3 regions of the Pseudoalteromonas sp. MB47 genome follow, and region 2 is predicted to be linked to each of the others. Evidence: predicted binding sites of a transcription regulator. Region 2 holds the regulator's gene; each other region holds the start of a gene.
The links. Region 2 encodes MetJ, which represses methionine synthesis genes. Its sites were predicted from a motif close to TAGACGTCTAGACGTCTA; they were not measured.
Positions count from the first base shown of each region.

Region 1 (10,196 bases), on a different contig from region 2:
TCAGTTTGCTGACGTAAATGACACGATGTAGTTAAAAGCGTTGTACGCGACTCATCGGTGTAAATCTCAATGTCATCCCCTACTCGGTTTGCAGGGAATAAACCAATGACACCTAAAGGTTGCAGCGCACCTGATTGCTCAAGCTCATCAAGCATTGCGTTGGCATCAGCGAATAAGCTTTTAGCCTGTTCACCAACAATTTCATCTTCAAGAATACGTGGGTACTTACCAGCGATTGACCACGTCATGAAATATGGTGTCCAGTCGATGTACTGTCTTAACGTCGCAATCGAAACATCTTTAAACTCAGTCACACCCAGCTTTTTCGGTACAGGTGGCGTGTAGTTATCCCAATCAAGTTTTACAGCGTTGTCGCGAGCACGCTGTAAAGTAACGGGTTTTGAGCGTGGCTTTTTACGTGCTTGTTGTTCACGTACTTTTTCATACTCAGCCTTGGTTTTCTCTAAAAATGCCGGCTTTAACTCTTTCGACAATAAATTAGAAACCACACCCACAGCGCGGCTGGCGTTATTTACGTAAACCACACCTTTATCATACTGAGGCTCAATTTTAACCGCGGTATGCGCTTTAGAGGTTGTTGCACCACCAATCAGTAACGGTAATTCAAAACCACGACGAGTCATTTCTTTCGCAACATGTACCATTTCATCAAGTGATGGGGTAATCAGCCCTGATAAACCAATAATGTCGGCTTTTTCGTCTATGGCGGTTTGCAAGATTTTCTCTGCCGGCACCATCACACCAAGGTCGATAACCTCGTAGTTATTACATTGCAGTACCACGCCTACAATATTCTTACCAATGTCGTGTACGTCGCCCTTAACGGTTGCCATAACCACTTTACCATTGGTTGCGCCCTCTTCTTTTTCAGCTTCAATGAAAGGGTCAAGATAGGCAACGGCGCGCTTCATCACACGAGCTGACTTAACAACCTGAGGTAAGAACATTTTACCCGCACCGAATAAGTCACCTACTACGTTCATGCCGTCCATAAGCGGGCCTTCGATCACTTCGATAGGCTTAGCTTTGCTCTTGCGGCACTCTTCGGTATCTTCGTCGATGTACTCGGTAATGCCTTTTACTAACGCATGTTCAAGGCGCTTTTCGACAGGCCAAGTACGCCACTCTAAATCTTCTACTTTCTCTGCTTGTGCCATACCTGAGTATTTTGGTGCAAGTTCAACAAGTCGCTCACCAGCACCTGGGTCGGTATTGAGGATCACATCTTCTACAGCTTTGCGCAGCTCTTCGGGGATATCGTCGTAAACCGCTAACTGACCCGCATTAACAATGCCCATGTCCATACCCGCTTTAATCGCGTGGTATAAAAACACAGAGTGAATAGCTTCACGAACTGGATTATTACCACGGAACGAGAAAGACACATTCGATACACCGCCCGACACTTTACAGTGCGGTAAGCCTTGCTTAATTCGACGCGTACCTTCGATAAACTCAACAGCGTAGTTATCGTGCTCTTCAATGCCCGTTGCGACGGCAAAAATGTTCGGGTCAAAAATAATGTCTTCTGGCGGAAAGCCAATATCATCAACGAGTATTTTGTAGCTACGCTGACAAATCTCGAACTTACGATCAGCAGTTTCTGCTTGCCCAGTTTCATCAAACGCCATTACAACCGCAGCAGCACCAAAGCGTTTAATTAGCTTAGCTTGGCGGATGAACGGCTCTTCACCTTCTTTAAGTGAAATTGAGTTAACAATGGCCTTACCTTGAATACACTTTAAGCCTGCTTCAATCACGTCCCATTTAGATGAGTCGACCATGATAGGTACTTTTGAGATATCAGGCTCTGAGGCAATTAAGTTTAAAAACTTTACCATCGCCGCTTTCGAGTCCAACATGGCTTCATCCATGTTGATATCAATTACTTGCGCGCCATTTTCTACTTGTTCACGGGCAACATCGAGAGCGGTCTCGTAATCTTCTTCCATGATCAAGCGCTTAAACTTAGCCGAGCCTGTTACATTGGTACGCTCACCGACGTTAGTAAATACAGCAATTTGGTCAGTCATGTCGGTTTCCTAGTTTAAGTTACACGCTTCAAGGCCCGATAAGCGCATACGCACTTCAAGCTCAGGTAATTGGCGAGGTTTAACACCTTCAAGGCCTTTCGCAAACGCTTTAATATGAGCTGGTGTAGTGCCACAACAACCACCTACAATATTGATAAAGCCAGACTTGCCCCAGTCGATAATTTCTTTTGCCATTTCAGGGGCTTCTAAATCATACTCGCCAAACTCATTCGGTAAACCGGCATTGGGATGCACCGAGGTAAAGGTTTCACAAACGCGCGATAACTCTTCAACATACTGGCGCAGTAAGTCAGGGCCAAGGGCGCAGTTAAGGCCGATTGATAGCGGTTTAATATGGCGAATTGAGTTATAAAATGCTTCTGTGGTTTGCCCTGATAAAGTTCGGCCAGAGGCATCAGTAATGGTGCCCGAGATCATCACAGGTAAACTACGACCAGCTTGCTCGAATGCTTCTTCTACAGCGAACGAAGCCGCTTTTGCATTAAGGGTATCAAAGATGGTTTCTATTAAAATAAGGTCAGCACCACCTTCCATTAATGCCAGTGTTGACTCAACATACGCCGCCACCAGCTTATCAAAGTTGATATTACGATAACCTGGGTCGTTTACATCTGGTGAAATAGAACAGGTTTTTGACGTTGGCCCAAGCACACCGGCTACATATCGCGGTTTGCTAGGATCCTTTGCTTCAAGTTCATCACACACGCTGCGTGCAAGCTTCGCTGACTCGAGGTTGATTTCGCGGCTAAGGCTCGCCATGTCGTAATCTTCCATCGAAATAGTCGTGGCATTAAAGGTATTCGTTTCGATGATATCAGCACCGGCTTCTAAGTAAGCACGATGAATATCAGCAATGATTTTTGGCTGAGTTAGGCTTAATAAATCGTTATTGCCTTTAATAAGTACGTGCCAGTCTTTAAAGCGCTCACCGCGATAATCTTGTTCTTCTAATTTATATTCTTGGATCATGGTGCCCATCGCGCCATCGAGGATTAAAATTCGCTGTTTTAGCGCCTCGGTTAATTGTTCGCGTTTATTCACTGCATTACTCGGCATAGTTGTTAGTCCTTACATCTTGGCTAACTAAGTTAATATCATACGGTGTAGTTTGGTACACATAATAGTTTAACCAATTCGAAAACAATAAAAAGGCATGGCTTTGCCACGTTTTCGACGGTTCGTTGTCTGGGTTATCGTCAGGGAAGTAATTTTCTGGCTTAGGTGCATCCGCTGATTTTTCTTGGTCGCGTAAATACTCCCCTTTTAAGGTATGAGCATCGTACTCTGGATGGCCAGTAATATACACTTGGCTACCTGATTTATTTTTAATTAAGTAGGCACCTACTCGTTCTGATCCGGCTAACACCACCAGCTCTTCGCAGGCATTAATCTTATCGATATCAATATGACCATAACGAGAATGTGGCACTAAAAAGGTATCATCAAAGCCACGCGTTAGCGCTGCGTGGTCAAAATAGCTTTTATGGGTAAATACGCCACTGAGTTTGTTTGGTTTAAGTTCGCGCTTGAGGCCATAGTGATGATATAGACCCGCATGGGCCGCCCAACACGAAAACAGCGTAGACGTCACATGCTGCTCTGCCCAATCTAAAATAACTTTTAGTTCGTCCCAGTAAGCAACTTCGTCATACTCTAAATGAGCAAGCGGCGCGCCCGTTATGATCATGGCATCGTAGTTATTATCTTTCACCTCTGAAAAATAACGATAAAACGTATCCATGTGCTGTTCAGAGTTACTACTGGTGCGATGGGTATCTAAGCGCAACAGCTCAACATTAACTTGCAGCGGTGAGTTTGCTAACAAGCGAATAAACTGCACTTCGGTTTCAACTTTGTTTGGCATTAAGTTTAAGATGGCCAAACGCATTGGGCGGATTTCTTGCGTTTTAGCACGACTTTTTGGCATTACAAACACGTTTTCTTGACGTAACTTTGCAATGGCAGGCAATTCATCTTTTACTGTAATGGGCATAGCTGGCTCCGAGCATACTTATCTGACTGCTAATTATGAACGGATAGTTAGAAATTTCAACCTCTAGATGTTTAGATGTCTAAATGAAGTGATATTTCTGAGTGGTCATTAATTAAAATGTATGACTCTTTGAGTAAATAACACCTTGATATTAAGCCTATCATAAACGCTGAATTCTGTATTTTGAGGTAGTTTGGGTATACAATACTTGCTGTTAATTTTTATTATAAATTGAAGGCTCCTTTCATGGTGTTACCAGATAAGTTTATATTCTCGATGAGTCGAGTTTCTAAGGTTGTGCCACCTAAGCGCACTATCTTAAAAGATATTTCTTTACACTTTTTCCCAGGCGCAAAAATTGGTGTGCTAGGTCTAAACGGTGCAGGTAAATCAACGTTGCTTCGCATTATGGCTGGTGTTGACCAAGACTTTGAAGGTGAAGCTCGCCCTCAACCAGGCACTAAAATCGGTTACTTACCGCAAGAACCTGTACTAGACGAGAACAAAACAGTTCGCGAAACAGTAGAAGAAGCAGTAAGCGAAGTTAAAAATGCACTAAACCGCCTTGATGAAGTATACAACGAGTATGCAATGGATGGTGCTGACTTCGATGCGCTTGCTAAAGAGCAAGGCGAACTTGAAGCTATCATCCAAGCGCACGATGGTCACAATATCGACAACGTGTTAGAGCGTGCAGCTGATGCATTACGCCTTCCACCTTGGGATGCAAAAATTGAACACCTTTCTGGTGGTGAGCGTCGCCGTGTTGCGATCTGTCGTTTACTACTTGAAAAACCAGATATGCTTATTCTTGACGAACCTACCAACCACTTAGACGCTGAGTCAGTTGCTTGGTTAGAGCGCTTCTTACACGACTATGAAGGTACCGTGGTTGCTGTAACCCACGACCGTTACTTCTTAGATAACGTAGCAGGTTGGATTTTAGAGCTTGACCGTGGTGAAGGTATTCCTTGGGAAGGTAACTACTCATCGTGGCTTGAGCAAAAAGATTTACGTTTACAACAAGAACAGAAATCTGAAAAAGCACGTCAAAAATCAATCGCGCAAGAACTTGAATGGGTTCGTTCAAACCCGAAAGGCCGTCAAGCTAAGTCTAAAGCACGTATGGCACAGTTCTCTGAGCTTCAGCAAAACGATTACCAAAAGCGTAACGAAACGAATGAACTATTTATTCCACCGGGTCCACGCTTAGGTGATCAAGTTATCGAAGTGAAAGGCCTGAAGAAGAGCTTTGGCGACCGCGTATTAATCGATGACCTAAACTTTGCAATGCCGAAAGGCGCTATCGTAGGTATTATCGGTGCCAATGGTGCGGGTAAATCAACGCTATTCAAAATGCTAAGTGGTGAAGAAACGCCAGATAGCGGTGAGATCATTGTTGGTGACACTGTTGAGCTTGCAACGGTTGATCAGTTCCGTGGCGACATGGACGAAAGCAACACTGTTTTCCAAGAAATCTCTAACGGCCAAGACGTATTAAAAATTGGTAACTTTGAATTCCCAAGCCGTGCCTATGTTGGCCGCTTTAACTTCAAAGGTAACGACCAACAAAAATTCGTTAAAGACCTATCAGGTGGTGAGCGCAACCGTTTACACCTAGCTAAGTTACTAAAAGCTGGTGGTAACGTATTACTACTGGATGAGCCAACCAATGACCTAGACGTTGAAACACTACGTGCACTTGAGAACGCTATTTTAGAGTTCCCTGGCTGTGTAATGTGTATCTCGCATGACCGTTGGTTCCTTGACCGTATTGCTACACATATTCTTGATTACCGTGATGAAGGCCAAATTAACTTCTTCGATGGTAACTACACAGAATACGAAGAATGGTTGAAGAAAACCTTAGGCGCAGAAGCGGCACAACCTAAGCGTATTAAATACAAAAAAATTGGCTAATTAGCTGATACTCAAAAAGCCCCTACTCAGGGGCTTTTTTGTTGTATTAAGCTTTGCTATCACTCACTCCATTATGATCTATACTATTAAGTAACTAAAGTTGGAGATACAGCTATGAATGAACGCAGAGAGTTTTCGCGGGTATTATTTTCTTGCCCTGCGGTCCTTCGTATCGAAGATAACGACTATCACTGTCAGTTACTTGATCTATCTTTGCAAGGTGCGCTCATTACTAAAAGTGATTCATTTTTAGTGCCTATTCATAGTAAAGCTGACTTAATCTTTACCCTACCAGAGTCAACTATCGAGATTAAAATGCAAGTGGAGCTGTGCCATGTTGAGCATCAGCATGCAGGCCTTCGCTGCGATCATATCGATATTGATAGTATTACTCACTTAAAACGATTGATTGAGCTAAATCTGGGTGATGAGGCATTATTACATCGCGAGTTAGCTCATTTAATTCACGCGCCAGAGTAAACATTTGCCGTTAGATTCGTTATGCTGTAGCAAATTCAGCTATTTAATAAGCTATGCAGTTAAATCCCCACTTACCCTTGGTGTATCATCCAAATTACTCGTTTAGTTTCGATCCTAACCATCGCTTTGTGATGAGTAAGTTTGCTTATTTATATGAGCATGTACAAAGTCTTGGATTAATAAATGACAACCTAACTCAACCGATGCTTGGCAGCCCTGAGCCCCTTGAGTTAGTGCACTGCGAAAATTATATCCACGACCTTTGGCACAACCGCTTAGATGAAAAAGCGATGCGCCGTATTGGCTTACCTTGGTCAAAAGAGCTGATGGCACGTACCTTTACTGCTCCTCTGGGCACCTTACAAACAGCACGCTTAGCTCTTAAACATGGCATTGCTTGCCACTTAGCGGGAGGCACTCACCATGCTCATACTGATTTTGGCTCAGGCTATTGCATGGTAAACGACCTCGCTTTCACCAGCGAAACCCTGATAAAAAGTGGTGAAGTAACCAATATACTTATTTTTGATTTAGATGTTCATCAAGGTGATGGTACCGCAGCAATGCTGGCGCATCAGCCCTACGCCTATACTTGCTCTATTCACTGTGAAAAGAATTTTCCATTTCGAAAATCAGCCAGCGATTTAGACATAGGTTTAGCACCGAATGTCGCTGATAGTGAATACCTAAGCGTTGTTGACGATACGCTGAGTTATTTATTAAACACCCTAAACCCAGATTTAGTGCTTTATGATGCAGGTGTAGATGTGTGGCAGCAAGATGGCTTAGGAAAACTTGATATAAGCTGGCAAGGGATAGCACAACGCGACCATTTAGTTCTCAAACGTTGCCTTGAGCACAATGTACCTGTCGCAACCGTGATTGGTGGTGGTTATGATAAAGACCATCGCCGTTTAGCGGCTCGTCATGGCATTGTAGTAGAGCAAGCTGCTCGATTTTAAAAACAACAAAGAAAAAAGGCCCGGTGGAGAAAAAACCGGGCCTTTGCTACTGTAACATTGGGATATGTTAGCAACTTTTTTCTAAGTTAAAACAAGTAGCTGTGGAGCTACCGAATGGTAATCTAAAGCCATCGCTATGCTCAAAACCGTGATGTTTACAATTGAAAAAGCAAACACTTGGCGCGCCCAGCCGCTTACATCAATATTGCGACGATAGCCACGAAGCGCCATTAGCAACCACCAAAAACTCGTTGTACAAGCTACAGCCATAAAGGCTAAACCTGTATAACCACTAATGGTTAATAACATCACAACCAACGCATACACGGCGATATATAAAACAATGTGATGCTTTGCCTTCTCGATCCCCTGCGCTACTGGTAACACAGGAATTCTGGCCGCTTGGTAGTCGTTATAACGAAAGATTGCAATTGCATATGAATGAGGCATTTGCCATAGACTAAACATGACCAATAAAATCACAGCACCAGCATCAAACTGCCCAGTTACGGCACAATAACCCACTACAGGCGGTACTGCGCCAGATAAACTTCCTACAAAGGTGCCGTACACAGAACGACGTTTCATATATAAGCTGTACACACCTACGTAGATGACGTAACCAAAAGTAGCAAATAAGAGTGCCACTACGTTGGTATACACAGCTAATAACCCGAAACCAATAACACCAAGCACGATGCCATGTGCCATAGCCGCCTTTGCTGACATTTCGCCAGTTACTGTGACGCGTTTGCGAGTGCGCGCCATAGCAACATCAATATCACGATCAATCACGTTATTGATCGCGCATCCTGATGCCACTACTAAAGATAACCCTAGTAAGGTTGCGATCATTAACCATGGGTCAATATCACCGCGAGAGGCTAGCAAGAATCCCCCCGCGACAGAGATCAAATTGCCCATGATAATGCCAGGTTTAGTGACATTTAAATAACGTCGAAACACTTCCTCGACTCCTCTAATTTTCAGCACAAACGCAATATTACGAAAGAAACTAGCTAGTAACAGACTGTAAGAACTGGAGACACAACCTCAGACTAACCAGCTCCTTTCGTAAATCTTTTACCAATTACAAAGTAATTGTTATTAGTACATCATCATGGCGTTCGATTCGTAGATGATCCACACCGACAAACCAACCACCATTACAATGATTAAAGCACTAAAGATAAACGACAATGAACTTGCCTTGCCGTCTTCAGTTTTGAAGTTTAGGTGTAAGAAATATTTCAAATGCACCCAAATTTGCACAATCGCCATGCTCACGATGCACCATGCAGTGGTCGTTTTAGAAAACGAACCACTCATCACAGCCCAAAATGGAATAGCCGTTAAAACCACTGACAATACAAAACCAATTAAATAGTCTTTAACGCTGCCATGTGATTGTTCATTATGTGCATGAACTTCTAAGTTATTAATTACATGTGATTCACTGTGACTCATTACATTGCTCCCATTAAATAAACAACGGTAAATACACAGATCCACACCACATCTAAGAAGTGCCAGAATAGGCTTAAACAACTTAGGCGTGTCACTGTTTGTGGGTTTAAACCACGGCGCACAACTTCAATCATCAGGACAGTCATCCAAATAAGACCCGCTGTAACGTGAAGACCATGTAAGCCCACTAAAGAGAAGAACGATGTTAAAAAGGCACTTTGCTGAGGGCCATTACCGTGCGCAATTAGGTGATGAAATTCGTACACTTCCATACCAATAAACACTGCACCAAAGGCAAAGGTAACCAGCAACCAAGTTAACGTAGCCGCCTTTTTCTGCCCGTGAGCAGAGATCATCGCAAAGCCAAATGTGATACTACTAAGTAGTAGAGCTGCAGTTTCAACCGCAACAAAATCAAGTTCAAAAATATCTTTACCCGACACACCGCCAGCAGTGTTCATAAACAATACTGCGTAGGTTGCAAAGAATGATGCAAACAACAGACAGTCAGTCATAAGGTAAAGCCAGAAACCAAATACGGTGTTACCACCTGTATCGTGGTGCTCATGGTCATGTGCATCGACATGACCGTGTGCGCCGTTTAAGGTGTCGAGCCCTGCAGAAATGCTACTCATGCATTCACCTCCTTCGTAGCGGCTGTATTGTGAGCCGTTTCTAGTTCAACAATTTCATCTGGTTGCACGTAATAATCAACATCGCTGGTATAACAACGCTTGATGAACACCACGATAGCACCCAGTAAACCAAAGGCGGCAAGCCACCAAATGTGCCAGATCATGGCAAAACAGAAGGTTGTTAAAGCTGCGCTCATTAATACACCTGCCGATGTATTCTTTGGCATATGAATTGGGCTATAAGAGGCTTCTTGCTTGTAAGCTAAGCCTTTCTCTTTCATGTCTGTCCACGCATCGATGTCATCAACATGAGGGATTTTCGCAAAGTTGTAGTACTGCGGAGGTGAAGCAGATGCCCACTCAAGAGTATGACCATTCCACGGATCGCCCGTTGTATCGTCAAGTTGCTCGCGGTTTTTGAAGCTCACTACAAGTTGCACAACTTGGAACAAGATACCGAACATAATGATCACCGCACCGCCAGCTGCAATGTATAACCAAATGTTCCAATCAGGGTTGTTCGTGTGGTTTAAGCGACGTGTCATACCTAAGAAACCAAGTACGTATAACGGCATAAATGCCACGAAGAAACCAATTAACCAGCACCAGAAAGATCGTCTGCCCCAGCTCTCGTCAAGTTTGAATCCCATTGCTTTAGGGAACC
Region 1 covers NZ_VFBD01000031.1:450,924-461,119, forward strand. The annotation lists gene metH (methionine synthase) at 1-2,054, opposite strand, end outside; gene IMPJCBKJ_RS20310 (homocysteine S-methyltransferase family protein) at 2,064-3,131, opposite strand; gene metA (homoserine O-succinyltransferase) at 3,121-4,068, opposite strand; gene ettA (energy-dependent translational throttle protein EttA) at 4,315-5,988, shown strand; gene IMPJCBKJ_RS20325 (PilZ domain-containing protein) at 6,103-6,468, shown strand; gene IMPJCBKJ_RS20330 (histone deacetylase) at 6,522-7,430, shown strand; gene cyoE (heme o synthase) at 7,512-8,396, opposite strand; gene cyoD (cytochrome o ubiquinol oxidase subunit IV) at 8,538-8,897, opposite strand; gene cyoC (cytochrome o ubiquinol oxidase subunit III) at 8,897-9,532, opposite strand; gene cyoB (cytochrome o ubiquinol oxidase subunit I) at 9,529-10,196, opposite strand, start outside.
Region 1: a site for MetJ is predicted at 4,133-4,150, ahead of metA (homoserine O-succinyltransferase). Genes of this name have one in related genera too.

Region 2 (10,196 bases):
TGGGGGGGCGGTAGTTGGACCCATAAAACAGGCTGGAGTGGCACAGGCTGGCGTGCACAGTCGCTTGACCGTCGTGATTTAGCTGGTAAAACAGGTACCACTAATGATTCGGTAGATACTTGGTTTAGCGGCTTTAATCGCAATGTAATGACTTCGGTCTGGGTTGGTTTTGATAACCCTGGAAAAGCCCTAGGCCGCATGACTTACAATAGTAACCTCGATAAATCGCAAATATCAGGTGCAGAATCCGGCGCTAAAACCGCGCAACCTGCATGGGTCGACTTTATGCGTGCAGCCCTTGATGGTATGCCAGAAGCACCTATTGAGCTTCCTGAAGGTTTAGTATCGGTTCGAATCGACTTAGCAACAGGTCTATTGAGTCACAAAAATGATTACACCAGTCGTTTTGAATACTTCATTAAAGGCACTGCACCAACTAAGTACGTACTCGATCAACCAACAGACGTATTTGAAGAAAAGCTCAGCACAGAGGAAGAGTTGTTCTAAATAACTAAGTTGCTATAAGACATAAAAAAGCGCCCTTGGGGCGCTTTTTGCTTAGCTATTTAAACTAAGATCAGCAAAATTATTTTAGGTTATTTACCAGCCAATACAGGTCTGAGTGCACCCCTGCGGCAGTGACTTCTTTACCCGCTCCTGGGCCTTGGATCACCAATGCATTATCTGTATACCACTGTGAATTGATCACAAAGATGTTATCGCCCGGTTTAAGGCTTGCTAATACATCATCTTTGCCAACATTGACTAAACCAACTTGAGCCTGAACCTTACCATCTACGAGTGTGATAGCACCGGTGTAGCGCACCACTTTATCTTCCGCCGCAGCTTGCGCTGCTTTGTCTGTCATAAATTCATCAAGTAGCTGTTTGTTTGCAAGGAAATCTTGCCAGCTTCCTGATGCAAGCTGTTCAGGCATCAGAGGTGTTAAAGCAATATCATCAAGCTCTAAATCAAGGCCTAAGTCACGCGCTAAAATTAGCAGTTTGCGCTGCATATCACGGCCAGATAAATCTTCACGAGGATCTGGCTCTGTATAGCCCATTTGCTGAGCTTGAAGCACTAAATCTGAAAACGGCACACTGCCATCATAACTGCTACATAACCAAGATAAAGTACCCGAGAATACCCCTTCAATGCGGTTAATGCTGTCTCCGCTATTTTGCAAATCAGCTAAAGCAAAGTTAATCGGTAAACCTGCACCCACACTGGTGTTATAACGCCATAACAGATTTCGCTCAGCCAAATTAGTGCGTAGGTTTTGATACCAGCTATTTTCTGCAGTGCCCGCGTATTTGTTTGCACTGATCAAGTGACAGTTAAGTTCAACAAAGTCAGGGTATAACTGACTGAACGCCTCACTGGCAGTGATATCAATCACCACTTTGTGCTCATAATCTAGTTCATTGATACGTGCTAATAATTCAGCTTTGTCGTAGCTTTGCGCTTCATTATGCCACTGCTCTTGCCATGTTTCGGTATTTAAACCACTGGCACTAAAAAGCATTTGTTTAGAGCGTAAAAGAGCAACTACTTTTACTTTGTACTGAGCAGATAAACGCGCAAACTGAGCTTGTAGTTGCGATAAGAACACTTCGCCTACATTACCAAGTCCAGCAACGATAATGGCCAACTCTTGACCTTTGTTTACCAGCTTGTCATGTAGAAGAGTTAAAACATCACTATCAATTGCCTGATCGTTTAAGATCAACACATAGTTATCGTCTTGTTGTACAAAACGAGGATGAATACTTTGCTCTTTTAAAAGCGCTGTGGCTTGCTCTGTTAGCGCAGATACATCAGCTGTTGGGGCAACTACTGCACAACCACTTAAATTTGACTCAACAATATTTGCACGGCCCGCTAAGTGGCTGACAACTTGGTGAGTGCTTTGACCTGGCACTAATAAGTAAGTATCGCCCTCTTTAGTAAAGTGATGCAGGCTGTGTTGAATTAACTGACTAAGCTCACCGACTTCACCACTGCTTAGTTTATCAACCCGTAATAAATCGATGTTATCTAAGGTCGTAATAAAACGTTTTGCTTTACTATAACCTTCTTTTACTACCTCGGTTGGCGTTGCATCACAATCAAAACTACTTCTTACCACTAATTTAATTTCTGAGTCTTTTAACGGCGACAAGGTTTTTGCATGCAATACTGGGTTACCTAAACGCGCTAATAAGTTAGCTTGCTCGCGGCATACTTTGGCGTACTTAACCGCATTTTTAACTTTACGAGGGTCAGTACTAAATACCCCTTGTGTATCTGTCCAGATAGACACTTGCTTGGCAAAAGTATAACTCGCTAACAAAGTGGCACTGTAATCACTGCCATTACGGCCTAATGTCACCGTATTACCTTGGCAATCTGCAGCTATAAAACCCGTTACTACGTTGATATGTGTTCTGCTAATCGCATCACTGCATTGCTGTTGGTTTTTTTGATGTAAAAGCTGGCCACCATTTAGAGTAAATAGCTGTCTTGCATCAACATCTTGCGAATCGACACCTAACTGATTTAGATAAGCAGCCAATAACCGCGCCGACCACACTTCACCATGAGCAAGTAAAGGGGCTTCAAGTAACTGTTGCTGACTAATTAATTCATTTAGAACAGCAAGTTCATCTTTTAGCTGTGCTAACGCCTGTTGTTTATTCTGGCCTGTGAGTAGTTGCTCAATTAAAGCGCGTTGGTTGTTATCAATAAGCAGTAGAATATCGCTAACAGCTTGGCTATCTTGCTGCTGGTAACTTTGCCATAGCTTCACTAGGGTATCGGTTGTTTTACCCGATGCCGACACAACGATGCAATCGCCCTGCTCTGTATTCGCTAAAACAATGTTCGCTACCGCATGATAACGATCTGCGGAGCTTAAGCTTGAGCCACCAAATTTATGAACAATATTTACCATTTCTTCTACCACAATGCCGTATGTGCTGGCGTTAACTTGAATGACGCGTTTTGCTGTGTATCTTGCTGTGTTTGCTCTACAGCCGCTTTTGTAACTTGTTGGCCTTGACCAGGCTTAACTAAATTGAATACACGGTCTAAATCTGCAATGAGATCTTTTACGTCTTCAATACCTACAGAAATACGGATCAGCGTATCGCCTACACCGGCTTCAAGACGCGCTTTAGGCTCCATGCCTGCGTGTGTCATTGTTGCAGGGTGACAAATCAAACTTTCTACCCCACCTAGTGACTCAGCAAGGCTAAAATCTTTAAGACTAGTTAAAAACGCTGCTGCATCGTTAATGTCGCCTTTAATATCAAAGCTCACCATGCCACCAAAACCGCGTTGCTGTGCCTTAGCAAGCTCATGTTGTGAGTGAGAAGCAAGGCCAGGGTAATAGACTTGGCTTACATAAGGAGAGCTTTCTAAATACTCAGCAATGGCAAAGGCATTCTCTTGGTGCTGCTTTAGGCGTACATTTAAAGTACGTAAACCACGAAGCGTTAAGTAGCTGTCAAATGGTGCACCAGTAATACCGATATTATTCGCCCACCAAGCAAGCTCGTCGCCTAGCTCTTGCGTTGCAGCAATCACTGCACCGCCCACTACATCAGAGTGACCATTGATGTATTTAGTGGTTGAGTGCACAACAATATCAACACCAAACTCAATTGGGTTTTGTAATGCAGGTGATAAGAAGGTGTTATCAGCCGCAACCAAAGCACCACACTGCTTAGCAATACTAGTGATTGCTTTAATATCTGTTAAACGCAAGATTGGGTTACTTGGCGTTTCAATCCAAATCAACTTAGGTTTAATCGCTAAAATTTCTTGGAGATTTTCAGATTTAGTTAAATCCAAAACTTTTAGTTTTAACAGGCCACGCTTTTCAAGCGAGGTGAATAAACGATAACTACCGCCATAACAGTCATGTGGGATCACTAACGTGTCGTCACTGTTTAATAGCTGAGTGGCTAAATGCACAGCAGACATACCTGTTGCAGTGATAATACCTTTAGCACCACCTTCAAGTTCAGCTAAGGTTTCAGCTAAGATATCGCGATTTGGATTACCGCTGCGACCATAGTCATACTGGCGCTTAGTATCAAAATCAGCAAACGAATAGGTGGTTGATAAGTATAAAGGAGGCACAACCGCACCATGATGTTTATCGGCTTCTATGCCGTGACGAACAGCAATCGTCGCTTTATTTTTTTCGCTCATTTCATCACCTATTCTTTAATTGGATGTTTAGACGTCTAAAAGGTTAGATGATCAAATATGAGAAGTCAAAGCATTTATCGCTTACACATAGAAGTTTATACATTTACACCACTAGATGGCCAAATAACTAGTATTTGACTATCTTTTTTAAAGAGATAGAATTTCCGCATCTTGCGCTGTGAATAAGGCGTAAATCACTGACAACCGAGGCAACGAAACAACTTATGGCTAAATGGAACGGTGAATACATTCACCCATATGCAGAACACGGTAAAAAATCAGAACAAGTAAAAAAGATTACCGTATCAATCCCACTTAACGTATTAAAAGTATTAACTGACGAGCGTACACGCCGCCAGATCAATAACCTGCGTCATGCGACGAACAGTGAGTTATTGTGTGAAGCTTTCTTACATGCTTTTACAGGTCAACCATTACCAAATGATGACGACCTACGTAAAGACAACCCTGAAAAGGTACCTGAAGAAGTTAAAAGAATTATGCAAGAAATGGGATTAGATATCCCAGTGCTTGATTCAGAATAAGTATTTCGGCCATCGGATCACCGCCGATAATCGCAGATATAAAAAAACTCAGCCTAGGCTGAGTTTTTTATTGAGCGTTATACCTAAGGCTAATTAAGTTTAACGCATGTAATCTTCTGGCATATCGATTTGCGCCACACCCGACTCTACAGCCGCTTCAGCAACAGCACGTGCAATACGTGGTAATAAACGCGGATCCATAGGCTTAGGAATGATGTACTCGGCACCAAACTCAAGTGACTCAACGCCAGCCGCTTTTAATACTTCACTTGGTACAGGCTCTTTCGCGATGCCACGAATAGCATGAACTGCAGCAATTTTCATTTCATCATTAATTGCCGTTGCACGAACATCTAACGCGCCACGGAAAATGAATGGGAAACAAAGCACGTTATTTACTTGGTTAGGGAAATCTGAACGACCCGTTGCCATAATTAAATCGTTACGCGCGCTATGTGCAACTTCTGGAGCAATCTCAGGATCTGGGTTTGAACATGCAAACACAACTGGCTTATCTGCCATCAGCTTAAGATCATCTGCAGTTAACAGGTTAGGACCTGATACACCAACGAATACATCAGCATCAGCAATAACATCTTGTAATGTACGCTTATCGGTGTTGTTAGCAAATAATTGCTTATACTCGTTTAAGTCATCACGACGAGTATGGATCACACCTTTACGGTCAAGCATATAAATGTGTTCACGCAGTGCACCACACTTAATTAAAAGCTCCATACAAGCAACAGCAGCAGCACCAGCACCTAAACATACGATGATAGCATCTTCGATATCTTTGCCTTGCACTTCAAGGGCGTTAAGCATACCAGCAGCTGTAACAATAGCGGTACCATGTTGGTCATCGTGGAAAACGGGAATATCACAGCGCTCGATAAGCGCTTTTTCGATTTCAAAACATTCTGGTGCTTTAATATCTTCTAGGTTGATACCACCAAACGTATCAGCGATGTTAGCAACCGTATTAATGAAATCTTCTGTTGTGCGGTGTTTAACTTCAATATCAATTGAGTCAAGGCCAGCAAAACGTTTGAATAGTAAGGCTTTACCTTCCATTACAGGTTTTGATGCAAGCGGACCTAAGTTACCTAAACCTAAAATTGCGGTACCGTTTGAAATAACTGCAACCATATTGCCTTTGCCTGTGTATTTATAGGCGTTTGCTGGATCAGCAGCAATTTCACGGACTGGTTCAGCCACACCTGGGCTATAAGCTAAAGCGAGATCGTTAACCGTTTCGGCTGGCTTGGTTAGTTCAACACTAATTTTACCTGGAACGGGGTGAGCGTGGTAATGTAATGCTTGTTCACGAAAATCTGACATAACGCGATAGTATCCTGCAAAAAGTTAAAAAGTGAGAGAGCTTGCATCAGTACGATACCTGTAATGTATAAAAATTCCAAGTATTATCAGGTCTATCCTGTTATATGCTATATCGCTTAATTTTAAAGGATTTCCCAACAATTTCTGTGCATAGTTGCGATTAACCAGACATAAAAATTCATCTATTTATGACCTTTTAAGCACGTGTTGTTGTATTTTATACGCACGTACACTGCAATTAGCCGAAATTAGCCCAAAACAGCCATTTCAACGAAGTTCACAGCATTTGCTAACAAAGTTATTTAAATTTATTATTTCTAATAACTTTTAGATACCAATACGCTTAATTAAGTAGTCTATTTTGAGACAATGAAACCTTGTTGATAGCAAGGCAAAAATTTCGTTATTTAGTTGTGTTCTAAATCAGAAATTTTTAACGCAGGTAGCGACAGGTTTAATCCCTCAAAATGATTAAGTATTATTGCGGATTGGTATACTCATTTATACAAAAAAGAATATAGCTAAGGGATTACACTTTGTCTCTACAGTTGATGACATAATGGGCATAACACTCAGAAATAGTTATGCAAGTTACATAAGTGAAGATGATGAGTGAGTAGCGGTGTTAGAATTTCAGGTATAAAAAAAGCACCCTAAGGTGCTTTTTTTAACTAAACAGCAGAGATTACTTCTTGCTGCTAAGTGCACCGAAGCGCTTGTTGAAACGATCAACACGGCCGCCAGTGTCTAAAATCTTTTGCTTACCAGTGTAAAACGGGTGACACTCAGAACATACGTCTAAGTGGATGTCTTTACAAAGAGTTGAGCTAGTTTCGAATTTGTTACCACATGAACAAGTTGCAGTGATAGCTTCGTACTTAGGGTGAATACCTTCTTTCATAGGGAACCTCTAGTTAAGGCCGTATCGCTCTCCAAACCCGAAGTCTGGCACCATACGCAGTTAATACAATTAATAGGCCGCGTATTTTATAGCTCAAGAAGCCTTACGACAAGCTTTAAATACATCTTTCGCTAAAAAAATAACCAAGTGGTCTGTTGTTCAGTATTTGTTGGTAGGTTTTTAACTGCAATTTTAGTACATTATCTTTCTATCTTTGTTTCAGTTGAGTTGTTATGCACTTTGTAGAAGTTGCCATAAAAGTCCCTTTACAGCGTACCTTCGATTATAAAGTTGAACAGCTGCTGCATAGCCCTGAGTTAAAGCCAGGTATGCGGGTTCGCGTGCCATTTGGTAGTCAAAAAAAGGTTGCCGTGGTACTGGCTCTTAAAACATCAACCGATGTTCCCGCTGACAAAATCAAGCCGATTATTGATGTTATAGACGACACGCCAGTGTTATCTGAGCAACATTTAGCATTACTAAAATTCACAGCACGCTACTACTGTTACCCATTGGGCGAGACCATTCATACGGCACTTCCGGCTGCATTAAGGCAAGGCGAATGCCCAGATAAAACCAGTATTAATATGGTTGAGCTGACCGATAAAGGTGCAAAACTGCCGTCATTAAAAGCAAAAACCCAGTTAAGTTTATTAAAACAGCTAGCCGAGTCGGGCAAGTCATCGGTCACAGAATTAAAAGCGCTCGGATTTACAAAAAAAACCATCGACAGTCTGCTTGATAAAGAACTGATCACCCAGTTTATTGAGCATGATAACCAATGGCAGCAACGCGCGCCGACTGTTGGTAGCAAGCCGGTGCTTAATAAAGAGCAAGCAGTTGCCTGCACCAGCATTAACCAAGCTCGTGGCTTTACCAGCTTTTTGCTTGAAGGAGTTACCGGAAGTGGTAAAACCGAAGTGTATTTGCAATGCCTAGAAGAAGTACTGAAAAAAGGTCAGCAAGCCTTAGTATTAGTGCCTGAAATTGGCTTAACACCCCAAACTGTCAACCGCTTTCGTCGTCGCTTTCCTGATACGCCAATTATGCTATGGCACTCAGCACTAACAGATAACGAACGCTTACAAACTTGGCGTTTTTGTGAAAAAGGCAGCTGCGCCATAGTGATCGGCACACGTTCGAGTATTTTCTTGCCCTTTTTATCTCTTGGCATGATCATCGTTGATGAAGAGCACGACAGCTCGTTTAAGCAACAAGATACATTGCGCTATCATGCTAGAGATCTAGCCGCTTATAGAGCATACCAACATAATATTCCGCTCGTTCTAGGCAGTGCCACACCAGCACTTGAGACCTTACATAAAGCAATTAATAACAAATATCAGCTGTTGAGCCTCACTGAACGGGCCCAAACCAGTACTGATAACCAGTTCCAATTAATGGACATGAAAGGTCAGCCTGAGCAAGCAGGGATTGCCCATGCCAGCCTTGCCTATATGCGCCAGCATTTAGAACGTGGTAAGCAAGTGATGGTGTTTTTAAACCGTCGTGGTTTTTCGCCTACCCTTATATGCCATGAGTGCGGTTGGCTAAGTGAGTGCTCACGTTGCAGCACCAGTGCAACCTTTCATAAAGCCATTGGCCAGATGATTTGTCACCACTGTGGTGAACAACACCAAGTGCCTCATCAATGCCCTGATTGTGGCAGTACGCAGATTTTTCCAAATGGCAAAGGCACTGAACAAATCGAAGAGTTTTTAACACAAACCTTCCCTGATATTCCGATTAGTCGTATCGACCGAGATTCAACTCGTCGTAAAGGCAGCTTAGAAAAAGCCCTTGATGATATTAACCAAGGCGGTGCGCGCATCTTAGTTGGCACGCAAATGTTGGCAAAAGGCCACCACTTTGCCGATGTTAGCCTTGTTTTAATCCTAGATGTAGACAGTGGATTATATTCGTGTGACTTTCGCGCCACTGAACATTTAGCGCAACTTGTTACGCAAGTGGCAGGCCGTGCAGGTCGCAGTGGTGAACCTGGGCAAGTATTATTACAAACTCACTTTCCTGAGCACCCGCTACTGCAAGACTTAGTTAATAATGGTTACCAAGATTTTGCCCGTTACGCACTGACAGAACGAGAAGACGCGCAACTTCCACCAATCACAAATATGGCTATGGTGCGTGCCGAAGGACATAACATAAATCAAGTGATGGATTTTTTAACTGATTTGGTTCCTGTACAGAACGTATCTGGTATACAATTGCTCGGTCCGATACCCGCACCACTAGAACGTGTAGCAGGTAAATATCGCTTTCAGTTACATATTCAGGCGCAGGAACGCTCCCACTTACACCAATATTTAGCGCAAATGGTCGACTATATAAGTACCAGTAAATTAGCGCAAAAGGTGCGTTGGAGCTTAGATGTTGATCCTATAGATATGATTTAAAGGCCAATTAAGAGTCATGGCACAGCACGATTACATAAATAAAAAACCAGCAAATCGAAATAATAAAAAACAAGCCCCGGCGAAAAAGCCTTTCCCTATTATTCTTGTTTTAATTGCGCTTATCTTAGTAGGCGGGTTTGGTTACGGCCTATGGTATATCAAACATAATGCTGATCCTGAGTTAGTAGAGCAGCAAGCAAATCCTACTAAAAAAGAAGAAGTAGTTATTCCACCACCTAAGACACCTGAATTTATCAAAGAGATTAAAGAGCACGAAGTTCAGGTTGAAGTAAAAGAGATTGAACAAAAAGGCCCGTATGTCATGCAATGCGGCTCTTTTAGAACATTAGAGCAAGCACAAACATTAAAAGCTAAAATCGCTTTTGCCGGCTTAGTGGCCGAAGTTAAGAAAACACAAGGCAGCAATGGTGTTTGGTATAAAGTGCGCTTAGGCCCATACGAAACCAAACGTTTAGCTGAAAGTGACAAGAATAAACTTAAACGCATCAAAATAATGGGCTGCGGAATTTGGCTTTGGACTTGATTTTAGTTCATTCACCCATATAAACACCTCATCAATCGCTTTTTACGAGCGCCCTTGCCGCTCGATGATGAGGAATAATCATGACCACTATTGTAAGTGTACGCCGCGACGACAAGGTCGTTATTGGTGGCGACGGCCAAGTTTCACTTGGTAACACCGTAATGAAGGGCAACGCCCGCAAAGTTCGACGTCTTTATAACGGCAAAGTAATCGCTGGTTTCGCTGGCGGTACTGCTGATGCCTTCACCCTTTTC
Region 2 covers NZ_VFBD01000006.1:20,675-30,870, reverse strand. The annotation lists gene IMPJCBKJ_RS02830 (PBP1A family penicillin-binding protein) at 1-507, shown strand, start outside; gene metL (bifunctional aspartate kinase/homoserine dehydrogenase II) at 587-2,932, opposite strand; gene metB (cystathionine gamma-synthase) at 2,938-4,197, opposite strand; gene metJ (met regulon transcriptional regulator MetJ) at 4,422-4,742, shown strand; gene IMPJCBKJ_RS02810 (malic enzyme-like NAD(P)-binding protein) at 4,842-6,083, opposite strand; gene rpmE (50S ribosomal protein L31) at 6,769-6,984, opposite strand; gene priA (primosomal protein N') at 7,218-9,398, shown strand; gene IMPJCBKJ_RS02795 (SPOR domain-containing protein) at 9,415-9,942, shown strand; gene hslV (ATP-dependent protease subunit HslV) at 10,023-10,196, shown strand, end outside.

Region 3 (10,196 bases), on a different contig from region 2:
GTTAGCAGCCCCATAATGAGCTTTGAAACGTTATCGAGCGCCTTAAAGTGCCCTAATAATAAAATGAGCAAACACACAGCCAAAATCAGCCAGCATAATAAGGTTACAGAAACTGTGACAGGTAATGCATAGTGCAGTAGGCTGGCCGTTAATAATAAAACTCCCGCAGTATTTACTACGGCGGCGACTATATTAAGCGCAATAAAGCTATAGAAATACCCAGGTCCTTTTTGCTTGTAGCCCTCAACTAAACTTTGTTTGGTCGCAAGGGTGTACTCCATGCCAAATCGAAAGAATGGGTACTTCAATACGTTAACTACAATGATTAGCCAAAATAGCTGCCAGCCGAATAACGACCCGGCTTGTGTTGATGCTACTAGATGTGAGCCACCAATGGCGGCTGTAGCCATTAAAATCCCCGGCCCTAAAGCATTTAATTTAGACTGCCAATTTGATACTGCTGATTGCATAAGTTGTGTGTGTTTTATTCTTAATTACAAGCAACTTACAGCGTTTTAGGTGAGATTGGAAGCAGAGCAAGTTAGCAAGTTAGCAAGTTAGCAAGTTAGCAAGTTAGCAAGTTAGCAAGTTAGCAAGTTAGCAAGTTAGCAAGTTAGCAAGTTAGCAACACTAGACTGCCAACCACTTGTGTCAAGCCGTTGTTTTTAAAATCTGACTTCTAACGACTGATAGCTGATAGTTAAATATTAAAACCAAAAAAGCCAAGCGTTTCGCAACGGTTGGCTTTTTCAGATTTAGTTTTAAGTCTAGCCGCTTAGGCTAGTGCTCTGTAATTAGCTCAGGTTCATTTCCTGAATGATTTCGTGGGCAATTTCCGGAGTTGTACTGACCGGCTTTTCGTGTAGCTTGGCTTTCATTTGCCCTTTACGATGTTTCAGTGATGCATCGAGTTTTTTTGCAGCACCTGCGATAGCTGGGTACATCACATCATCTTCAGCTTTTACTGATAAACGTGCGCCTTCATAGGTTGTACTAATCTCAGCCTGATACTTATTGTGTTCTTTTGAAAGAATAATATCGAGTGATATTAATGATGGAAAATGGCTAGCAATTTTCGAGAACTTCTCGTTGATATGAGCTCTAACAGCCTCAGTAACGTCAACATGATGACCAGAAATATTAATCTTCATAGGGTATCCTTTTTTCTTGTTACCTCACAATTAGTATTGGGGGCGAATTGAATTAACACAAGCGAAAATTGCAGATAATTAGTAATTGATTGTAACCACAGATGATTTAGATCATGCGTTGCGGATAAAATATGCAAAAGCCCGCATCACACGGGCTTTTCAGAGAGGTTAACAACTGCTCATTAACTGTACGAACAACAATAATCAGCAAATTCGCTGACCTTTACTAGAAAGGTAACATTTGCATCAACGGTAAAAGACTCTCCAGCTTGCATCGTTTGCCATTCGCTCTCACCGGGTAATAGCACTTGCCAACTGCCACCGTTAAGCTCCATCAACTCTTTTTTACTCGTAGCAAACTCAAACTCACCCGGTTGCATAAAGCCTAACGTCTTCGTGCTGCCATCAGCAAATACCACAGTACGGCTAGACACTTTACCGTCAAAATACACATTGGCTTTTTTCAGCACACTTACATTATCAAACTGAGACATCCTCACTCCTGTTGTTTTGTTAAATCTAATCCACCCTGCCCGAATTTTAAGCGTGCAGCAACTGAAGATAATTCAATTAATACTTATATTTAAGCTGGCTTTTTATTATCTTTAATAAACTGAACAAGTAAGAAAACAAAGAAAGTTCCAGGTAGACCAACAATAAACAACAATGGAGTTAATACTCTTGGAGATGTTCCATTAATGTAAAACTTACCATATAAGAAATTACAAATTAGCCAGCCAGCGAGAATAAGATACGATAACAAGCTCGTATTTTCAGCCTTCAATTCGCAGCTTCCGAAAGCAACTTCGACTAATAAAAGATCGAAAGATATACACTGACTTGTATTTAGTGCGTAAAAAGTAAGTGCTGCCATAGATATTAAAGCGATGGCTGTAACGATGTATTTCATGGTCATTTCCTTATTAAATTAAAAGTAAAAAGAAGCAAGCAACTGCCTCTGTCATTTCAATTTAAATGACTCTGAAAATTACACCATAATTTAGCCATTACTTAATCATCACTTACTTATAACCAAAGTTATAACTATAATCACACCAACAATAACACTAATAAATCAATAAGTTAGCTAAAAACTTCAGCTATGAATTGATACCCTCTTTTCATCTGGGACTTTATATATTTAGGGTTTTTTGTATCAGTATCTGAAAAGGCATTTCGCAACTTACTAATTACTCGGCGAATAGCAGTGTCGGTGACTATTTGATTTTGCCAAACATTGCTGTGTAGCTCTTCTAAGCTGACGACTCTAGGTTGTTGCTCTATTAAATAGCTAAGTACTTGCATCATTTTTGGTTCTAAATAAGTTACTTGCTCATCTTTTGAAATGCTTTTTTCTTCGTAATTAAATGTATATTCACCGATCATCAAAGTGCTTTGGTCTGAAAGAGAAAAGCTTTTTTCCTCTACTTCTTGAGTATCTTCTTGCTCACTTTTTCTCAATACTTTTTTATAATTTCTACTAATTAACTTAAAGCTGTAAGTCACTAAAAGAACAATTGGGCTAAGTGGTAGAGAGAGAATAAAAAGTAAAGATATTAAGTAAGCATTAACCTTGCTTTTTACTAATAACTGCCCAAATAAAACAACCGCAAGCACCCATAAAATAAATGGTAAATCGATACTAATACTTTCAAGATCGTCTCCACAAACACCCACTCGAAAAAACGACATATCAAAACATAAAGCAAAGCTATTAAAACTAGCTAACAGTAAAGCCAGCATATACAACCATTTCATTTTCATTCCTTAAATATTACTTTGACTGGACGATAATATAGCAGAAAGCCACTATTAACCAATCCCTTATAATACATAGGGAAAGCTTAACAATTTGCATGATGTGATAATTGAAGATCGTACTTGAGCACGCCACGAGGAGTAAGGTTTATGTGCTAGCAAATGTGTTGGGTTTCACTCCGTTCTACCCAACCTACCAGTCAAACACAAAAAAGCCCGCGCTGTGCTATACAGGGCGGGCTTTAAAATTTTAGCGGCTTAAGCTTAGAACAAGGCGTTTGCTTTGTTTACGATGTTTTCAACAGTGAAACCAAAGTGCTTGAATAGCTCGCCTGCAGGTGCTGACTCACCGAATGTCGTCATGCCGACTACTGCACCATTTAGACCTACGTATTTGTACCAGTAGTCTGCGATGCCCGCTTCGATTGCTACGCGGCGTGTAACGCTTGCTGGTAGTACGCTTTCTTTATACGCAGCGTCTTGCTCATCAAATAAATCAGTTGAAGGCATAGATACCACACGTACTTTTTTACCTTGTGAACGAAGTTCTGCAGCGGCATCTTGTGCAAGCTGTACTTCAGAACCTGTTGCAATAAGGATAAGCTCTGGTTCACCGTCACAGCTAAGTACGTAACCACCTTTTTTCACATCGGCTAACTGCTGTGCAGTACGCGTTTGTTGCTCAAGGCCTTGGCGAGTGAAAATCAGTGATGTTGGGCCGTCTTTACGCTCAATAGCTTGTTGCCATGCAATCGCAGACTCAACTTGGTCACATGGGCGCCAGTTAACTAAGTTAGGCGTTAATCGCATGCTTGCGATTTGCTCTACTGGTTGGTGCGTCGGACCATCTTCACCTAAACCAATTGAATCGTGCGTGTATACGAAGATGCTTGGCTGCTTCATTAATGCCGCCATACGTACTGCGTTACGTGCGTATTCCATGAACATTAAGAATGTAGCACCGTAAGGAATAAAGCCTTTATGTAGTGCAATACCATTCATAATCGCTGACATACCAAATTCACGTACACCGTAGAAAATGTAGTTACCGCTAGCATCGTTAGCTTCTAGGCCTTTTGAGCCATCCCAAAGTGTTAAGTTAGAACCAGCAAGGTCAGCAGAGCCACCCATGAATTCTGGTAGTAACGGACCAAACGCGTTTAATGCATTTTGTGATGCTTTACGTGTTGCAGGGTTTGCAGGATTTGCTTGTAGCTCTTCGATGTAAGCTTGTGACTTTTCAGCCCAATCTGCCGGTAGCTCACCGTTTGTACGGCGCTTAAACTCAGCAGCAAGTTCAGGGTATGCACTTTCATAAGCTGCAAATTTTTCGTCCCAGCTTGCTTCTAGTTGCTTACCTTTTTCTTTGCCATCCCACTCGCTATAGATATCAGCTGGGATTTCGAATGCATCGCCAGTCCAACCAAGGAACTCACGAGATGCTTTAATTTCGTCTTCACCTAGTGGTGCACCGTGACAATCATGGCTACCTGATTTATTAGGTGAACCATAACCAATCACTGTTTTACAACAGATTAATGATGGCTTATCAGTAATGCTACGCGCTTCTTCGATAGCGGCGCGAATTGCATCAGGGTTATGACCATCAACATCGCTAACTACGTGCCAGCCGTATGCTTTGAAGCGCGCTGGTGTGTCATCGCTGAACCAACCTTCTACTTCACCATCAATTGAGATGCCGTTGTCATCCCAAAACGCAACTAGTTTACCTAGGCCTAATGTACCGGCTAATGAACAGGCTTCGTGTGAAATACCTTCCATTAAGCAGCCATCACCCATGAATGCATACGTGAAGTGATCAACAATATCGTGGCCTTCACGGTTAAACTGTGCAGCTAGCGCTTTTTCGGCAATTGCCATGCCCACTGCATTTGTGATCCCTTGACCTAATGGACCCGTAGTAGTCTCAATACCTGGTGCATATCCATACTCTGGGTGACCCGGTGTTTTTGAGTGCATTTGACGGAAGTTTTTAATTTCCTCTAGTGGTAAGTCATAGCCACTTAAGTGCAGTAGAGAATAGATCAGCATTGAACCGTGGCCATTCGAAAGAATAAATCGATCTCGGTCTGCCCACTCTGGATTCGTTGGATTGTGCTTTAGATAATCGCGCCATAGTACTTCTGCGATATCTGCCATGCCCATAGGGGCGCCAGGGTGACCAGATTTGGCCTGTTGTACTGCGTCCATTGATAAGACGCGAATAGCATTTGCAAGTTCTTTGCGTGATGGCATGAATTCTCCTACCTTTATGTATTTGCGCTGGTTGTTTATGAAGCCCCATTCTTACTTATTGTAAGGGTACAGTGCAATTAAAAATCCGCATTAAATGCACCATTTATGGGCGTTTGTTAAGAACAATACGTTATTACTAATTTTAAATGGACGTCTAGGCGTAAAATTACTATGCAAACATATTTGTTTTAGATAAAATACGCCCCTTAATTTTTTAGCGCTATTACCGACGTTTGTGAAGCGCAATATTTGTGAGCAGAAATACAATGGCAAAACATTTATTTACTTCTGAATCTGTTTCTGAAGGTCATCCGGATAAAATCGCGGACCAAATCTCTGACGCGGTTCTAGATGCTATCTTAGAGCAAGATTCTCATGCCCGTGTTGCATGTGAGACTTACGTTAAAACTGGCATGGTGATGGTTGGTGGTGAAATCACAACTAGCGCTTGGGTTGATATCGAAGAAATCACACGTAAAACAGTACGTGAAATCGGTTACACGCACTCAGACATGGGTTTCGATGCTGACTCTTGTGCAATCCTAAACACTATCGGTAAACAATCTCCAGACATCAACCAAGGTGTTGACCGTGCTCGCCCTGAAGAGCAAGGCGCTGGTGACCAAGGTCTAATGTTCGGTTACGCATGTAATGAAACTGACGTTTTAATGCCTGCACCAATCACTTATTCGCACCGTCTAGTTCAGCGCCAAGCTGAAGTTCGTAAAAGCGGTGAGCTTAACTGGTTACGCCCAGATGCAAAATCTCAAGTAACGTTTGCATACGAAAATGGCAAGCCTGTTGGTATTGATGCAGTTGTTCTTTCAACTCAACACTGTGATTCAATCTCACAAAACGACTTAGTTGAAGCGGTAATGGAAACAATCATTAAGCCGGTTCTTCCTGCTGAGCTAATCTCAAGCGCAACTAAGTTCTTCATCAACCCAACTGGCCGTTTCGTTATCGGTGGCCCAATGGGTGACTGTGGTCTTACAGGTCGTAAAATCATCGTTGATACATACGGTGGTATGGCTCGTCACGGTGGTGGTGCTTTCTCAGGTAAAGATCCATCAAAAGTTGACCGTTCAGCTGCATATGCTGCTCGTTACGTTGCTAAAAACGTGGTTGCTGCAGGCCTTGCTGACAAATGTGAGCTACAAGTTTCTTACGCTATCGGTGTTGCAGAGCCAACATCTATCAGCATCGAGACATTTGGTACAGGTAAATTAGAAGAAGCGCGTCTAATCGAATTAGTACGTGAGCACTTCGACCTACGCCCTTACGGCTTAATCCAAATGCTTGATCTTGAGCGTCCTATCTATCAACCGACTGCGGCTTATGGTCACTTCGGTCGTGATGAGTTCCCTTGGGAGCGTACAGACAAAGCAGACGCACTTCGCGCAGCTGCTGGCCTGTAATAGGTTAGATAAAATGAAAAAGCGCCTTTTGGCGCTTTTTTTATGAACACGAACCTAACTGACTTATTAAGTTATCTCGCGAGAACTGATTATTGGTTAATTGCTCTCTCAGTGCTTGCAGAGTTTTATAAACACTTTTTAACGACACCTTGTTACTTAACCAATGCGGAATCGAACCGCTTGGATCAGCATAGGCTTGATGGCTTACTAACAAGTTACTTTGTTGCTGTTCTAAGCGCCAATAAGCGGTGAGATCTTTGATGCGTACAAGTCCTGCAACTTCGGCTTTTGCATAAGGCTGACTTTTGATTTGTAACTCGGTTTTGTGCTCATCTAAAGCGTGATAACAAGAATAACTCACCAAGTCACGGTCTGACACCGGCCAAGGTGAATTAAAATGAGTATAAACAAGGGTTTCAGAGGGGCTTAAGCGCTCCATTAAAGTCACGCTTTTAACATTTTCGAGCCAATTGGGCGCGTTGTCGGTATCACTTAACAGCGCCATAAAGTCACTGGCCTTAGCATTTTTTACCAGCACAGAAGCATTAATTTCTATAATGCCAGTTTCGTGCTTTTTATAGCTAACCTTTATATCGTCTTGCTGTTTGTAGGTTTGCCATTCAATAGGGTTAGCCACTGCCGAGAGACTCAAACATGCTAACCCTACCCATAGGCACAAGCGCATTTATTTAAAACCAATAAGGGTCTGTATTAAATGACGCGTGGCGACTTTGCTCCATTGCACTGACCAAAAACTCTGACTTTTGATCAAGCCATGATTGAATTTTTGTTAGCTCTAAGTCGTCTTGCCCTGCACATAACTGCTTTAAGTACTCAAGGGTGCTTAACTCATAAATACCATGAGAGATATCAACCCACGGCATACGAAACTCGTTTCGATCTTCTTTATCGAACAAAGCGCCTAAGCAGTTGCCGCTGAGTAATGAGTTTTCAAGGCGGGTGCGCAGTGCCAAATAGTCTTTATCTGTAAACACTTGCTGCTCAGGAATAAGTTCGTGCATATCGTGCCAATCTTTAGCAAATAAACGCTTAGCAATATCGGCAACAGGTTTTTCAGCAGCTTGAAACTCAGTTTGCCCCCATGACTTACGCCATTGTTTTTCAATCAACCAGGTTGTTAATTGTAATAATAAGCGGTTGTATCGGGTGCTATGGAAAAGTTTTTCGATATCTTCAATACTTGGCTGCAACTCTTTTAAGTCATTAATAACTTGAGTGAGCTCAGGCGCACTGTTGATTTTTTTGTAGTACGCGTGGCGCTTAGATGTGTAGGTTTTTAGCTGAATAGCATTTTCAACCCATGCTAATTCGCTTAATAACCACTTTAATTCTGTACGTAATGAGTCGGTATCGTCTTTACTAACAATATCGTCAAACAGCCAAAATGTATGGCGAATTAAACGAATACCGTCGGTGACACGCTTAAGGGTTTTTAAGCTTGGTTTTATGAAGTAGCAGGCTTCATGTTTTTGTACAAAGCGAATCGCGTAGTTAATACTTTCTACTAAGGCTTGTTCTTGGGTTGCACCACGTTTTAGTGGTACAAAACCAATTGATTTACTTGCTTTTAATGGTTTGTCATCTGCAAGACGATAACCTCGAGCAGCTTTAGAATAAAGCCCTAAGCGAACATGGCTTTCACTTACCAGTTTATCTGCCAAAGCAAACAACTCATTGCGACTACCTTCAATCAGTTCGATTTCAAGTTCAGAGATTGGCTCAACTTGGCTCGATGCCGCCACTTCACCTTTATCTAATACCACTTCAATTTTTGCGCCATTTTCGGTTTCGAGTAACCAAGTACGGCGTATAAAGTTAGTGCTAAAAATTGGGTATAGGTTTTCTGCGATGGCAGGCACTTGCATACCATGCGGCCAAATAGCAGCATCAAATGCAAGTAAATCAGGGCGATTACCTGACAGTGGCAAATTGTATTCAGGGCGCTGATGTAAGCCACCCACCACTTCGCCAGCAAGCTTGATGGTTTGCTCACTCTCACCATCACAACAGCGAGTACGAAGGCCAATATCTAAAGCTCGTAATTCTCGGCTTGGCGTATCGTAATAAGCATTTTGTAAGTTGCGTGACGGTTTATTGGTAACGGTTTTTGCAAATTGGGTAATTAATGCGGGGATCAGTGGAACAACGGCATCTGACACCAAAAACTTCAGTTCTATCTCAGTATCCATTCGCTTTGCGGAGTACATTTAAAATAAATAAGTGATCAAAATAAACAAAGCAGACTGTTAATGCAAATTTTTTCCTGTTTTTTGCGGTTAAGCCCACGCACGGATTACAATATCAGCCTTGCTATTAATAGTTGAAATCCCTACTATCTCTATACATAAAGAAATTATAAATTTAGCCACTTCTAGGCAAGATCACATTAACAAGGTAGATTGATGTTAAAACAGTGTATTTTTGGGTTGCTCCTTGCGGCCACCTCTTTTATTAGCTACGCAGAAGAAGCACCAAGCAGCGACAGCCAAAACACCGCCTACATAGTCGATAACCTGTACACCTTTATGCACTCAGGTCCAAGCAAAAACTACCGCATTTTAGGTTCAGTCGATGCAGGCACACAAATAGTGTTATTGTCGGGTGAAGATAATGGCTACTTTAAAATTCGTGATGATAAAGATCGTGAAGGTTGGGTAGAGTCAAAATTTGTTACTGAAAACGCAGGTATTCAACAACAGTTTCAAGCGCTGAATAACGACATGACGGTAATGCAAGAACAGCTTCGCCAAGCTGAAATTGAACTACCACAACTACAAGAGCAGAACAAATCACTAACAGAGCAAAACCTAGCGCTTAGCAAGCAAATTGAAGCACTTAAAAGTACTATTGAGTCTGAGCGTAATGCTAAGCAAACAGCCAGTGCCAAAGAGAAACGTCAGTTATTAACTTATGGCGGCGCAATTGCGTTCATCGGCTTACTACTTGGTATTATCCTAACCGTGGTGTTATCTCGTCGTAAACGTTACGACGGCTGGGCATAAACCTCCTCCCCATTTTGACAAAAATAACCCCTGCATTTTGCAGGGGTTATTTTTTAAACTTATCCACTTTTTACTCAAGAGCATTTTTGTCTAAGAGTATTAAACACTTCTTGCTTTAACACTAAAAACCCCTCTTTGTAACCTAAGATAAGCAATAACAATATCAAGCCTCCAGGCAATAGCACTGCAATAAGCAGAGGGCCTAAGATAAAGCTATAAAAGCAAATACCAGGTACGAATAATACATAACCAATTAAGCGTTTTAATTTATTCATAGTGCAACCATCCATTTAATTGAGCGCGCTCATTTTAATATTGAGCGCGCTCAATTTACAACACCTTTGATTGAGTTTTTTTTAATTTCTGGTTAAATAGCATAAAAATTGGAGTGTTCAGTGACCAAAAAAGAGCAAACAAAACAACAGATACTTACAGCCTCATGGCAGCTTTTTTCAGAGCTCGGCTACCACCAGACCAGCACACGAGATATTGCAAGAGCAGCTAATGTCGCCAATGGCACAGTATTTAGTCACTTTGCGACTAAAGTTGAGATTCTTAAATACAGTTTTGAGAGTGAACTAGAAGACATT
Region 3 covers NZ_VFBD01000021.1:180,591-190,786, reverse strand. The annotation lists gene IMPJCBKJ_RS12435 (divalent metal cation transporter) at 1-470, opposite strand, end outside; gene raiA (ribosome-associated translation inhibitor RaiA) at 795-1,151, opposite strand; gene IMPJCBKJ_RS12425 (pyrimidine/purine nucleoside phosphorylase) at 1,334-1,645, opposite strand; gene IMPJCBKJ_RS12420 (hypothetical protein) at 1,735-2,061, opposite strand; gene IMPJCBKJ_RS12415 (winged helix-turn-helix domain-containing protein) at 2,235-2,909, opposite strand; gene tkt (transketolase) at 3,174-5,165, opposite strand; gene metK (methionine adenosyltransferase) at 5,432-6,583, shown strand; gene IMPJCBKJ_RS12400 (START domain-containing protein) at 6,624-7,235, opposite strand; gene IMPJCBKJ_RS12395 (CYTH and CHAD domain-containing protein) at 7,273-8,793, opposite strand; gene IMPJCBKJ_RS12390 (TIGR04211 family SH3 domain-containing protein) at 9,007-9,606, shown strand; gene IMPJCBKJ_RS12385 (hypothetical protein) at 9,681-9,881, opposite strand; gene IMPJCBKJ_RS12380 (TetR/AcrR family transcriptional regulator) at 10,002-10,196, shown strand, end outside.
Region 3: a site for MetJ is predicted at 5,313-5,330, ahead of metK (methionine adenosyltransferase). Genes of this name have one in related genera too.